Linked DNA regions of Alkalinema sp. FACHB-956. Each later gene encodes a partner of the first gene's protein in a complex. Links are inferred from orthologs where the notes say so. Each region holds a gene or a part of one and is shown on either strand. Other genes may lie near its edges. The genes, in order: nuoH and H6G21_RS08920.

The links.
Region 2: the proteins of nuoH (region 1) and H6G21_RS08920 are in contact, whole or in part, in a cryo-EM structure (PDB 6ZJN), measured with the Thermus thermophilus proteins. The link is inferred for Alkalinema sp. FACHB-956 from one-to-one orthologs. Residues at the interface, in WP_096411122.1 of Thermus thermophilus: Ala224, Glu225, Gln226, Glu227, Ala295, Trp297, Phe298, Arg299; in WP_223903221.1 of Thermus thermophilus: Pro35, Ser36, Asp139, Gly141, Ala142.

What each region holds. Positions count from the first base shown.
Region 1 is NZ_JACJRC010000006.1:3,052-6,255, forward strand. Bases 368-3,204 are described here. They hold nuoH (NADH-quinone oxidoreductase subunit NuoH), read right to left. Parts: upstream 2,427-3,204; coding sequence 1,308-2,426; downstream 368-1,307. Other genes in these bases: H6G21_RS09015 (NADH-quinone oxidoreductase subunit J), read right to left, coding at 368-554; ndhI (NAD(P)H-quinone oxidoreductase subunit I), read right to left, coding at 634-1,248; H6G21_RS09030 (citrate synthase), read right to left, coding at 2,782-3,204. In the rest of the region: more of H6G21_RS09015, read right to left, coding at 1-367. UniProt on the Escherichia coli protein: NDH-1 shuttles electrons from NADH, via FMN and iron-sulfur (Fe-S) centers, to quinones in the respiratory chain. The immediate electron acceptor for the enzyme in this species is believed to be ubiquinone.
Region 2 is NZ_JACJRC010000005.1:192,431-202,350, reverse strand. What follows is about bases 3,230-6,136. They hold H6G21_RS08920 (NAD(P)H-quinone oxidoreductase subunit H), read right to left. Parts: upstream 5,322-6,136; coding sequence 4,137-5,321; downstream 3,230-4,136. Other genes in these bases: H6G21_RS08915 (HAMP domain-containing sensor histidine kinase), read right to left, coding at 5,486-6,136; H6G21_RS08925 (hypothetical protein), read right to left, coding at 3,230-3,343. Also shown: H6G21_RS08935 (septal ring lytic transglycosylase RlpA family protein), read left to right, coding at 1-886; H6G21_RS08930 (class I SAM-dependent methyltransferase), read right to left, coding at 1,352-2,578; more of H6G21_RS08925, read right to left, coding at 3,125-3,229; more of H6G21_RS08915, read right to left, coding at 6,137-6,367; H6G21_RS08910 (NADPH-dependent FMN reductase), read left to right, coding at 6,836-7,381; H6G21_RS08905 (M3 family metallopeptidase), read left to right, coding at 7,525-9,369; H6G21_RS08900 (alpha/beta hydrolase), read right to left, coding at 9,429-9,920.

The DNA.
Region 1 (3,204 bases):
ATAAGTGCTTCGTCTTCACCCTTCGAAGAGCGAATTTCCGGAATAAATTCCCGACGAGCCAACACGATCGCGCCAATCAGTGCCATCAGCAGCAACACCGACACCAGTTCAAAGGGCAACAAATAGTCGCTGAAGAAATGCAGCCCGATCGTTACAATACCGCTATCACCCGCTGGGACGAGAGGAGAAATGGCCCAAGGGGTTGAAACAATCATGGTTCCCAACAACGCAAACAGCCCAATACAAATTAAGGCCGTGGCTGCTTGACGCACAACCAGCCCTTTGACAGGCTTGAAGTCTTCACGCTTATTGACAAGCATGATGGCAAAGAGAATCAAAACGTTAATCGCACCAACATAGATCAGAATTTGAGCGGCTGCCACAAAGTCAGCATTGAGCAACAAATACAGTCCGGACATGCTGATGAAAACGCCCCCCAACAAAAATGCCGAGTAGACTACGTTACCTAATAAAACCACCCCAAAGGCGGATCCCAACATCATGATTGCTAGGAGGCCAAACGAGACGATTTGAACGCCTTCTGCTAGATTCACAACTCTTGCTCCCTCTCAAACCAGTCTTGAAACCGATACCAAACCCAGTCAGATTTTACTCAAAAAACGAGATAAAGACTTACTTGGCCTCTTCCGTCGGAGTGGCCGATGATTTTTTCAACGTAGCTGCAATCTCGTCAGGCCGCTGACCTGCCCGCTGCGAACCTGATGGCAAACCATGGGGTTCCACAACTCCCTTAGGTAGATAGGCAAATTCTCGCAGCGGCGTCACCATCGGATCGTTGGTCACCTTGTAGGGCAACCGTCCAAGGGCCACGTTGTCGTAGTTCAACTCGTGACGATCGTAGGCGGCCAGTTCATATTCCTCCGTCATAGACAGGCAGTTAGTGGGACAGTACTCCACACAGTTGCCGCAGAAAATACAAACACCGAAGTCAATGCTGTAATGACGCAGTTCCTTTTTCTTCGTTTCTTTGTTAAATTCCCAGTCAACAACCGGCAGGTTAATGGGACAAACCCGCACGCAAACTTCACAGGCAATACACTTATCAAATTCGTAGTGGATCCGTCCTCGAAATCGTTCTGAGGGAATCAGTTTTTCGTAGGGATACTGGACTGTCACAGGTCGCCGTTGCATGTGGTCAAAGGTGACCGACAATCCTTGGCCGATGTACTTTGCAGCTTGGACGGCTTCTTTGGTGTAGTCGCTGACTTGCTTAAGAAACTTCAGCATGGTTCACCTTCTATAATTCACCTTGCAAGGGAAACGGAATACGGAATTCATCACAAACCTTAGCCACCAAAGGCGACAGGGAAAGCGAGTTTCAGGCCAGCCGTGACCAACAAATTCACCAGCGAGATGGGCAATAGGAATTTCCATCCCAGATCGAGCAGTTGGTCAATCCGGACACGGGGAACTGTCCAGCGCATCAGAACGGCTAGGAAGACTAAGGCATAGGCTTTCACCAAGGTCATCACAATCCCCAGGGAAGCTGTAATCACCTGTAACCAAGGGGTCGTTTCACTAACCCCGACTAGGTTAGCCAACCAACTTACGGGAACAGGAGATTCCCACCCCCCCAGGTAGAGAATTGCGACCAATAGCGCAGACAGGGTGAGATTTACGTAGGAGCCCAGATAGAATAGGGCAAACTTCATACCGGAATATTCTGTCTGATACCCAGCGACCAATTCTTCTTCTGCTTCCGGCAGGTCAAAGGGCGTCCGTTCACATTCTGCCAACGCTGCAATCCAGAAGATGATGAACCCCACAGGTTGCCGCCAAATATTCCATCCCAACAGACCATAGCCCGACTGCTGCTGCACGATATCGATCGTGCTGAGCGAGTTGGACATCATCACGATCGCCAAGACTGACAAAGCTAGCGGAATTTCGTAGGCCAGTGATTGAGCCGCGGCCCGCAATCCCCCCAAGAGCGAATACTTATTGTTGGAGGCATAACCTGCCATCAACAGGCCGATCGGCACAATGCTGGAAAAGGCAATCCAAAGGAACACCCCCATCGTCACATTGGTGATTACCAAGTTCTGTCCGAAGGGCACAATTAAATAGGATAAAAACACCGGGATCACCACAATCATGGGCCCCAAGGTGAATAGCAAGCGATCGGATTTGGCCGGAATGACATCTTCCTTAAAGATCAGCTTCAAGCCATCCGCAAGGGGGGCAAGAATCCCCAAGGGGCCAATAAACTCTGGGCCAATCCGTTGCTGAGCTGCCGCCGAAATTTTTCGTTCCAGCCAAACCGCCACCAAGACGGCCACCGTTGAGGCAACCAGCATAATTAACATAGGTAGGGGCATCCACAGCGCCTTGGCAGCACCTGCTGGAATCCCCAAACCCCGAAGCGATTCAATAAACGTTCCTTGAAGATCAATTCCTGGGTTCATTGCTTCCCACTGGCATCATCATCAGTCCGTACCACGGGTTTATCTGATTAACTCGATTGGTCAATGGCGATCGCTCAAGCTAGGTCGATAAACTCCCCTGACCAGTATATCTTCCTATCGTGGTCTGAATTGCGACCTATGCAAAGGATTTGTCCTTAGATGAGGATTGGGAAAATACTTTGGTTCCTGAATCCATTGAGAGTCCAAGCCGGTTTCCTATCACAAACAAAAATAAACCCCCAGATTTTGTCTGAGGGCTGGAGTTCCTGAAAATCGTCACACCTTCATCCTGGCAAGTTTTTCTTTTTTCGTGAAGAGGGGCGAGACCCATCACGACGGTTTTAAAACCTTAGGTTTATCGGTGCTCGATCGGAACGTAGGGCGCACTGTGAAGCCCCGTATAGATCTGAGTTGGACGGAAAATGCGGTTTTCCGCCAGTTGTTCCTTCCAGTGAGCCAACCATCCAGCAGTCCGGGAAATGGCAAATACGGGCGTAAACAAATCCGTAGGAATACCGAGTTTTCGGTAAACCAAGCCAGAGTAAAAGTCTACGTTGGGATAAATGCCTCGGTGTCCCAGTTTTTCTGCAACAACCTGCTCCATTTCAACCGCAATATCGTAGTACTTATCTTGGCCAAACTTAGCAAATAGCTGTTCGGCCAACTCCTGCAAAATATTGGCCCTCGGATCCTTTACTTTGTAAACCCGATGACCGAAGCCCATGATCTTCTTCTTATGTTCCAGGCAATGATCCAAGTAAGGACGTACATTTTCAAC
Region 2 (9,920 bases), on another replicon or contig:
CAACGAAGCCGTTGCGAAAATCTACTCCCACGAACTCTCTGGAAAACAAGCTGCGACGCTGTACGTTCGCAACATTCCAGTTCTGACTTTCGTCGGTTCCCAACCCACAGAATCTGATGGCATCAAAATGGGTGCAGTGCAGGTTGAGGAATTTGGCTCTACCGGAAAAACAAAAGCTGTTTCGACCAATGCAAGAGGGCTTGCAGACAGCGAATCGACAGAAGTTTCTGAACAATCGAATCCCACGGATCCCTTAGGTCGAGCGAGTGCGATCGCGGCTCAGATTAATGCACTCTACCAACAGGGCATCGAGGCTAACAAAATTTCCGTGAAGTGGAAAGCCGCTCAGAAGGGTGCAAGTGCGGCGACCCCAACGGAACCGGGCAAGTTCATTGTCACCGCTGACAATCTGGAACTCGTCGCCCTGGATACTCAAACTATCTCCCCCGATAGTCAGCGCGACAAGGAGCTAGATGCTTTACAAGTCGCCAATCGTCTACGCCGACTATTTGGAGAAGCGACACCCATTAGTCAAGCCGAAGGGAAGCCTGCCCGTCTGTCTGTGGCAGAAGTGGCCCTGGGTAATGTAGTTGGAACCATTCAAGGCTGGGCTTCCTGGTATGGCCCTGGGTTCGACGGTAATTACACCGCGAGTGGTGAAATTTTCAATCAAGAAGCCATGACGGCTGCCCATCCCTCTTTGCCCATGGGGACTCGGGTGCGGGTGACAAACCAAGATACCGGTCGATCGGTGGTTGTACGAATCAACGATCGTGGCCCGTTCCACGGTGGACGTATCCTTGATTTATCAGCAGGTGCGGCTCGTCTGATTGGCGTGATGGATTCTGGAGTTGCGCCAGTGCGTTTGGATATTCTAGGCCGCTAGTCTACGCCCAACGCCTTGCAATCAGTGACTTGTAATCAGTGACTTGTAATCCAATCTCACTGACCGATGAGGAGTTCGAGCGATTAAGTTCCATTCCTCTCAACCATCAATTGAATACTGCTGAACTAAAGAGGTCTTAATTAAATAGGTCTTAACTAAATAGAGGTCAACGAAATATTTTCGGCTTGATTGACAACTGAATAATCAGCCATTAAATCACTAACAATTGAATATTCAAAGTTCGCTAGTGACAGTGAACCTTTTCGTGGGATTTTTCAGGGATACCGAATTCGGTATCCCTTTTTAATTGTGGGTTAATTGTGGGTTGATTATAGGGGCTGTCTGATTTTGGGATTTTTGGGATGCTAGGTCTATGTGTTGCTAGGTCTAATAGGCATTGCATCGCGGGGAACCAAGATGGCTGCACGGAGGAAGGCGACGATCGAACGATCTATCCGTCTTCAGCTAAAACATGCGATCGGGAATAGTGAATCCCGTTAATGCCTGTTGCTTTTCAGCCTCGGCTAGCCCCTTAGACTGCACTAAGACGCCAAAGTTCCCCAAACCCATTGGATTAATTAGAGAATGGAGCGCATCTCGCCGTTGTAGAAGGGCATTAATCTCCGGGGGGGCTTCCGCTGTAGAGTGACTCAGACTGGCAATGCGATCGCCCAAACCCAAGGCCATCAAAAACATCGCCTGCTGGGTCACGCCCACGGTTTGTAAGCCTGACTGCTGCCCTTGCAGTTCCAATGCGGTGAAGTTGACATGGGCGGTAATATCTTGCATTCCGACATGCTGATAGGGGTCGTTGTGATGGCTATGTTGGTAGTAGCATTGCAACGTGCCCTGCGATCGCACACGGCTATAGTAACGGCTAGCGGGATAACCATAGTCGATCGTCAGGACGTACCCTCGCTGTAACCCAGCCGCTACGGCTTGCATCCAATCCAAGGCCAGCAAATTCACCTCACTGCGATACCCGTCGGCATAATCTGGCGCAGTGAGATTAATGCCAAGGCGATCGAAATAATTCACTAATGCCGGGATAGAGGGCCGATCGACGATTTCAATGAACTGGGTTCCATTCCAGCCCACATAGATTTCCTGAAGTTGTCCCGCCTGGATCTGAATTTGGTGGACGGGAAAGGCATCAATCAGTTCATTGGAAAAAAAACAACCCACGATCGGAGCCTCGGCCAATGCCTCCAAGTTAGTCCACCGAATGGCTAACCCCTGGTCAATCCAAGGCATCAATTGCCGCTTCTGAGCCGCAATTAAGGTGGCCACTTTTTCCACCAAGCAATATTGCAGAGATCGGGCACAGTCGGGATAGTGCTGAGTCAGGTACCGCAGAACATCAGAGGCTAATAAACCTTGACCTGCTCCCATTTCCACCAGAGTAAAGGGTTGCGGTTGACCTAAAATCTCCCACATTTGAACAAACTGCTCTGCCAGCATCTCCCCAAAATCTGCACCTAGATGGGGGGAGGTGAAAAAATCACCCGTTGCACCAATCTTGGAAGCACGCCTTACGTAGTAGCCCTGGTCTGGTTGGTAGAGCGCTAATTCCATAAACTCAGCAAACGTCAACCGCGATCGTTGCTGGATTTGGTCAACGATCAACCGGATTAGCTCTGGGTTGCCAGGATCGGAGATAGGTGGATTAGATAAACTCACATCAAGGGCCATGGCAGGTTTAGCCTGATTTTTGTCTGGGAATCTTGCAATTGGAAATTTCAAAAAGGAGCCTGACTCGACCTGGGTTGAAGATTCGGTGGAAGATTCGACAACCCTATCTTTCTACAATCAGACTTTTCTCTATAATCCGATTTCTATAATCCAACGTTGACCTATGACGCTGGCCTATAAGCAAACTCTTGCAGATGCAAAATCATGAAGACTTGCTTCCACAAGAGTGAACGGAGCTATTCGTCATGGGTGATTTGCGATCACACAAGGTGAACTCAACGATCGTTGCTGAAAATTGTTTTCCAGATTACAACTTTCATTTGCTCAATGAGACCATAATGCAATTTTCGAATGCGTTAACTTCTGGCAATAGCTTCTTTCTAGCCGCAACTTCCTTCTAGCAGCAGCTTCACAGTCAATCTTTAAATCAAACGTAGCGTTCAATTTGAAACGAACCCAGATCTCAGTGTTGCTACGTTTCATCCAGTTAACTCACAAACGATCCTTGCATCCAATTGAGATCACTAGCCCACGAATGCTCGACTTCTACACCGTTGCTAGTTCCTTGCCTTCAGCTGCCTTGTCAGGTTGTGCAAAGCTCTCAGTGTCGAATGCCACTAAGAACTCGGAACCGGGTTTTGTGCTCCGCAGAACTTTTAAGTAAGCATCTGCATCGTTCCGACGGCGAAAGCGACTCACAGGGATGCGTTGTTCAGCCGAGATTTGATAGATAACCCAAGGAGTCAATTGCGCTTGGTACTTCATAAGTTCTCTCTGTGTAGGGTGGGAAAGTGAACGCAATTTTGCACGGGAAAAAAGCTGACGAAATCGCCAATCCATGGCAGCACAAGAAATCACTGTCAAAGCGACAGTATGCTGTTTGATCGAATATGGAAATCAGCGTAAGTCAGTGGAATGCAGATTGAAATGCGCAAATGAGCGAAATCAACAGACAAAACCGGGCAGAAAAGAAAGATGCCCTCTGCGAATCCATTCCCTGTCAACCCATAGAAAAATCAATCCTGCGAGAGAAATTTCAATGTTTTAACTCGCGTTGACAGAAGATTATTTTTACCATGCAGGATTTGATTAAAACGCAATATTGGGGTTTGCGCAAGGAGTATTTTCGTACCACAACCAAGTTGGCAACAATTCCAAGGTAATACCCCGGTCAAATGTCTAAAGTTTTACCAAGTTAAGTAACGGGATCGCCGATATTTCTCCGGTTATATTGAAGTTTTGTGGGGGCCTACCCAAGCATGATGGTAGTGATCGAGGTATCAATAGATACCCCGTGGGCCAAGGACTTGACCATCTCGGACAGGGGATCAGAAAAGTAGCGTCATCCCTTCTATAAAGACAAAAAAGAGAGTCTTGTGAACTCTCTTTGCCACAACCTATTCACAACGTAATTAGCCGAGCTAGATTATCCGATCGAATAAAGTGAGCTCGACTTGAAAATGGGATCTCTAAGATCTCAACATTCAACGTTCGAGCACACTCCACCAACTCAGATGGGTCGGGGATCAACAATCCATCTACTCAATTATCGATCGACTTATCGATCGACCGATCCCATGACCACATCCACACTACCCAGAATCACAAACAAGTCCGCCACTTTAGTGCCTTGCACCAACTTGGGATAGACCTGCAAGTTATTGAAGTCAGCAGCCCGGATTTTCCAGCGCCAGGGGAACATATTGTCGTCACCCATGATGAAGATGCCCATCTCCCCCCGACCCGCTTCTAGGCGCACGTAATGCTCACCCTTGGGGATTTTGAAGGTGGGGGCTACTTTCTTGGCAACGTATTGATAGTCAAAGCCTCCCCACTCGGATTTAGGGCCTTCTACCATACGCTTGGCTTCCAGGTTCTCGTAGGAGCCACCGGGCAGTCCTGCGATCGCCTGCCGAATGATTTTGAGGGATTCGCGCATTTCCTGCATCCGCACCACGTAGCGGGCATAGCAATCCCCTTCCGTTGCCCAGGCAATCTCCCAATCAAAGTCGTCGTAGCACTCGTAGTGATCGACTTTGCGCAGATCCCATTTCACACCAGAGGCCCGGAGCATGGGGCCAGAGCAGCTATAGTTAATGGCATCTTCGCGGGAGAGTACGCCTACCCCTTCCAACCGCCGCCGGAAGATGGGGTTATTGGTGATGAGGCGTTCGTATTCATCGATGACGGGCGTGAAGTAGTCGCAGAAGTCGATACACTTTTCGACCCAGCCGTAGGGGAGATCTGCCGCCAAACCACCGACCCGGAAGTAGTTATTGTTGACCATGCGGTAGCCTGTAGCGGCTTCAAACAGGTCAAGAATCATTTCCCGATCGCGCAAAGTATAAAAGAAGGGTGTCTGTGCCCCAATATCTGCCACGAATGGCCCTAACCAGAGCAGGTGATTCACCAGTCGGCATAGCTCCAGCATGATGACGCGAATGTAGCTAGCCCGCTTGGGAACGGTAATCCCTGCTAACTTTTCCACCGCGTTCACCGTCACCGCTTCGTTGAACATGCCGCCGTAGTAATCCCAACGGCTGACATAGGGCACGTACATGATGGTCGTGCGGTTTTCAGCAATCTTCTCCATGCCGCGATGGAGGTAGCCTAGGACGGGTTCGCAGTCAATAACATTTTCGCCATCGAGGGTGACCACCAACCGAAAACACCCGTGGGTGGCTGGGTGGTGTGGCCCCATGTTCACCACCATGGGTTCGGTTTTGGTTTCGATCATTGGCATGACTGAACTTCTCCCCGTGTCTCGTGAAATGCGAGTAGGATACGCAAAAGTACCCATTGCTCTATTATACGGACTGGAATCCCGAAGTATTTGCGCTGGAATACAAGATCGAAATTTGAATTTCTAAGCGGAGAAATAGGTTAGACCCAATTCTATGGCATGGGTTAGGGGGATGCTAAGGGCAGCCGACAGAGGAGGGTCGGCCGATCGGTTTCCTGCACAATCTCTACGCTGGCTTGATTCGCGGCCAGTAGTTCCTTGGCGATGAGGAGCCGTAAAGCGGGCGAAAATTGGGGGAGAAGTCTGGGATCGGAGGGGAGGGACTGGAGCTCGGGAAATTCAGGCTTGGGAGAGTTGAGCACTGCGATCGCCCCATCCCAATCCGCTGGAGATCGATCGTCTTGAAGTCGGATGCAAGCCTGTTGTCCGATGACTTGTAGATCCACATAGATTTGACCTTCCTGCATGATGGTTAAGGGAATGTCTACCAAGATGGTCAACGCTTGTTGTAGACAGGCCCGATCGCCATAGATCAAAATCGTGTCTTCTAGTTCTGGAAAATAAACACGGAGGTTACGATTTTGGGCCTGTAGGTGGGTGCAGTAGGCAATCTCTTGCAGTAGTAAATCAAGATCGATCGCTTCCGGTTTCAATGATCGAGATCCCCACTGCACCTTGGAGACATCAATGACCTCATCCAGTAGCTCGACCAATTTGAGGGCAGCGCTGTGGGCCATTGCAACATATTCCCGCTCTTCTTCAGGACTGTCGCAGAGATCCGCTTGGATCATTTGCAGACTGCTAATGAGGCCATTTAACGGCGATCGCAACTCATGGGAGGTACGCGCCAAAAAGCTAGCCTTAAATTGGGCTAGCTCGATCGCGGCCCAAGATTCTAGGGCTGTGGGTTCGGGAATTGAATTGGGATTGGATAGCAACTGAATACCTTCCGGCTGGGTAATCGATTGAGACGCGAGTGAAGGGGTGGCAGGATTGCCGAATACCGCCAGGGTTCGATCGCTCAGCCTAGACCTACACCCCCTCAATATTACCGCCAGATTCCAGCTTGCACATCTGCTCGTTAATGTCGCTGCCCCTCCCCCTCTACCCACCGACCCCTTCCCCCTTTCCCCTGGAATTTGATTTGTACACAGACCCCTAAAGGCTCAGGCGAACTTAAGTTGATGGGTCAGTTGATGGGTCTTGATGCGTCTCCCCTGGGATGCGCTTGACGAGATCGGCGTGTTCTTGCTATCTTAAGCGTAGTCGAAATGACTTCGAGTTAATACCTGTTTAAGTAATTGATTGCCTTGATGGCAGTCCGGGTTGGAGGGTCTCCATGAAAAACATCCTGCATCGTCCTTGGATTCAATCGACTTGCCAAGCCTTCAAAGAGGCGCTCGATCGCAGCAACGCCGCTGTGGAAGAAGGGCGTCGTCTGACGGGTTGGCGCTAACGTCAAATAATGCTGACAATGCTGAATTGATCGTGTGAAAGTTTATTGGGTGAAAGCAATGAAAATGGTTGCCATAGGTGGCAGTTTGCGACCTGACTCCCACAGTTATCAAGCCTTGATGCAAGCGGTCGATCGGGTGCGAGCCTTCGGCATTGAAGTCACGGTTTTAGATCTGCGGGAAATGAATTTACCGTTCTGTAACGGGGGCAAAACCTATCCCGATTATCCCGATGTCACCACATTACGGGACACGGTGAAGGCTGCCGATGGGCTAATTTTAGCCACCCCGGAGTATCACGGTAGTGTCAGCGGTGTCATGAAAAATGCCCTCGATCTGCTGAGCTTTGAAGAGCTGTCGGGCAAGGTGACGGGACTGATTAGTGTCCTGGGTGGGCAATCCAACAGCAATGCCTTGAATGATCTACGCTTGATTATGCGGTGGGTGCACGCATGGGTCATTCCGGAACAAGTCGCGATCGGTCAAGCTTGGCAAGCCTTTACGCCGGAGGGCCAACTGGTGGATGCGGCGCTAAATCAGCGGTTTGACCAATTTGTCCAAAGCTTGGTCGATCACACGCAGAAGATTCGTGGTGTCGCACCATAACCGTTTTAGGCTGCGTTAGGGTTAGGCTGCGTTAGGCTGTTCCATTTCGCTGGTCTAGATGCTTGGCCGCGGATGCCCGAGTTGTGCTCAACTCATTTCGTTTCAGTTCAACAAGTTGCAATTTCATAGCCACGGTAAAATCTATGCTCGATCGCCCCTCTTCCTGCTTTGCCTCAGAAACCCTTCAGGCCCAATTGTCGGCGTTGGCAGAGGCACCCACCTGGGACTTATCGGACTTGTATAAAGACTTTCAGGATCCGGCACTGGAAGCGGACTTACAAGCGCTCAGTCACCAAGCGAGCGATTTTCGGCAAACCTATCGCGGACGGGTTCACACCCTAACAGCAGCAGAAATTGCAACTTGTTTGGGCATCTTGGAGGCGATCGCTGAACGGACAGGATATCTCTATGCATTTCCGTCCTTGATCTTTTCGGCGGATACCCAGGATACCGAGGCAAAGCAGTACGTTGACAAGATGATGGAAGCCTATACGCAAATCCAGAACCAGTTACTCTTTTTTGATTTGGAGTTGAAAAAGCTGGATCCCACTGTCTTTGCAGCCTTAGAAGCAGCCCCGGAATTGCAACCCTACCGACATTATTTAGCGCAGATTGTTAAATATCGCCCCTACACATTGTCGGAGGAAGTCGAGCAAACCCGTAACCAAGATAGCTTGACTGGACGGGAAGCCTTTATCCAACTGCGATCGGTGCATTTAGGTGAACAAACATATACCCCTGTGACCACACCGGATGGCCGCACGGCTGATACAGAAGCAGCACTGGGGGCGTTAGCGTTCCACCCCGATCGGGAGATTCGCACCCAAGCCTATTTATCAATTCGCCAGGTGATGCAGCAACACAACTCGCTGTATGCCTACATTCTTAATACGGTGGCCCAGGATCACAAGTTGGAAAATCAGATGCGGGGCTATGCCTCCACCCTGGAAAAACAACTTCTGGCCGATGAAGTCTCAGAACCCGTGTTTCGCGCCATTATGGACGGCACCCGCGATCGGTTCGACCTTTTTCAGCGTTACTACCGCCTGAAAAACCAAGCCCTCGGCCAAAAAATCCGCACTGCCGATCTCTATGCGCCTTGGACAACAGATGACACCGCCCTACCTGCCATTTCCTACAAAGATGGCGTAGATACCCTGCTCAAAGCCTTGGAACAGTTCGATGTCAACTATGCCCGTCGCGCGGAGGAATTCTTTATCCGTAATTGGGTGGACGCGAAGGTGCGTCCTGGTAAGCGAGGTGGTGCATTCTGCTGGTACGTCCATGGCAAACACAGCTACCTGCTGCAATCCTACACGGATGACTACAATTCCCTATTTACCCTAGCCCACGAAATGGGGCATGGTTTGCATTTTGCTTGGATTGGCGATCGGCAATCCTATTTCAATAGCAATCCCCCGATGGTCTCTGCAGAGATTGCCTCGACGTTCAACGAGCTGTTGTTGTTAGATTATCTACTGAAACAGGCAGAGGGTGATAAAACGTTGACAAAAGCGTTAATTACTCGCCAATTGGAAGACCAGCTCAATCTCCTCTTCCGCCAAAGCACGATTAGTCGGTTGGAGTTGGCCGTCCACGATCGAGCCGCCCAGGGCAGTTTTAACAGTCAGTTTGTCAACGATACCTGGATGCAACTGTATGGAGAATTAGGCGGAGACGCGATCGCAATTCTGCCAGAGCACCAATACGATTGGGCCAGAATTGGCCATATCTACTTCAAACCGTTCTACTGCTATCAATACACCGCGTCGAATATTGTCAGTTTGGCCTGCTACCAGAAGTACCGCGAAATGGGCAAAGATTTCCTTCCGGGCTACCTGGAGTTACTGTCCGTAGGCGGCAGTTTGGATCAGGTGGAAGCCCTCCGCAAGTATGTCGGAGTCGATCTGGAGGACACCGCTACGATTCGGGGGGCACTCTCCTATGTGGAAACCTTGTTAGATCAACTCCAAGCCACGCTGGGATAAATTCTCTGGGTGCAACGATTCTGGGTGTAACGATTCTGGATGTAACGATTCTGGAACGGCTATCCCCGATCGCCCACGGGAATCGGTTGAATGACGGATTCCACCCCAAGAAACGATCGTACCAACGCTAAATACCCTTCCGGATCCTCCAGCATGGGGAAGTGCCCAACCTGAGGCATCATCTGATGGAGGATCCTTGGATTAAGAGCCGCGGCCTTTTGACCTAAGGTGGGCGGAATAATCCGATCGTGTTGCCCTGAAATCAGCAGGGTGGGGATAGACAGATCCGTAAAATGCTGGGGCAATGTGTCAATGGCGTGCTGACTGACCGCATCCAAGAGTGTGCCCATGGCGGCGGCTTCCGAAGCGTTGAGATAATCCTCTAAAAAAGCTTGGCGATCGCGCTTGCCAATAGGCCGATGCAAAAAGCGCTGCATCAGTAAGCGATCCATTTCAGGTAACTGATACAACCAGCGGGGCCGAAATTTGACGACCCATTGTCCAAACCGATAAAAGGCGGCAAACGCCCGTTCGTCATATTCAAAAATTCC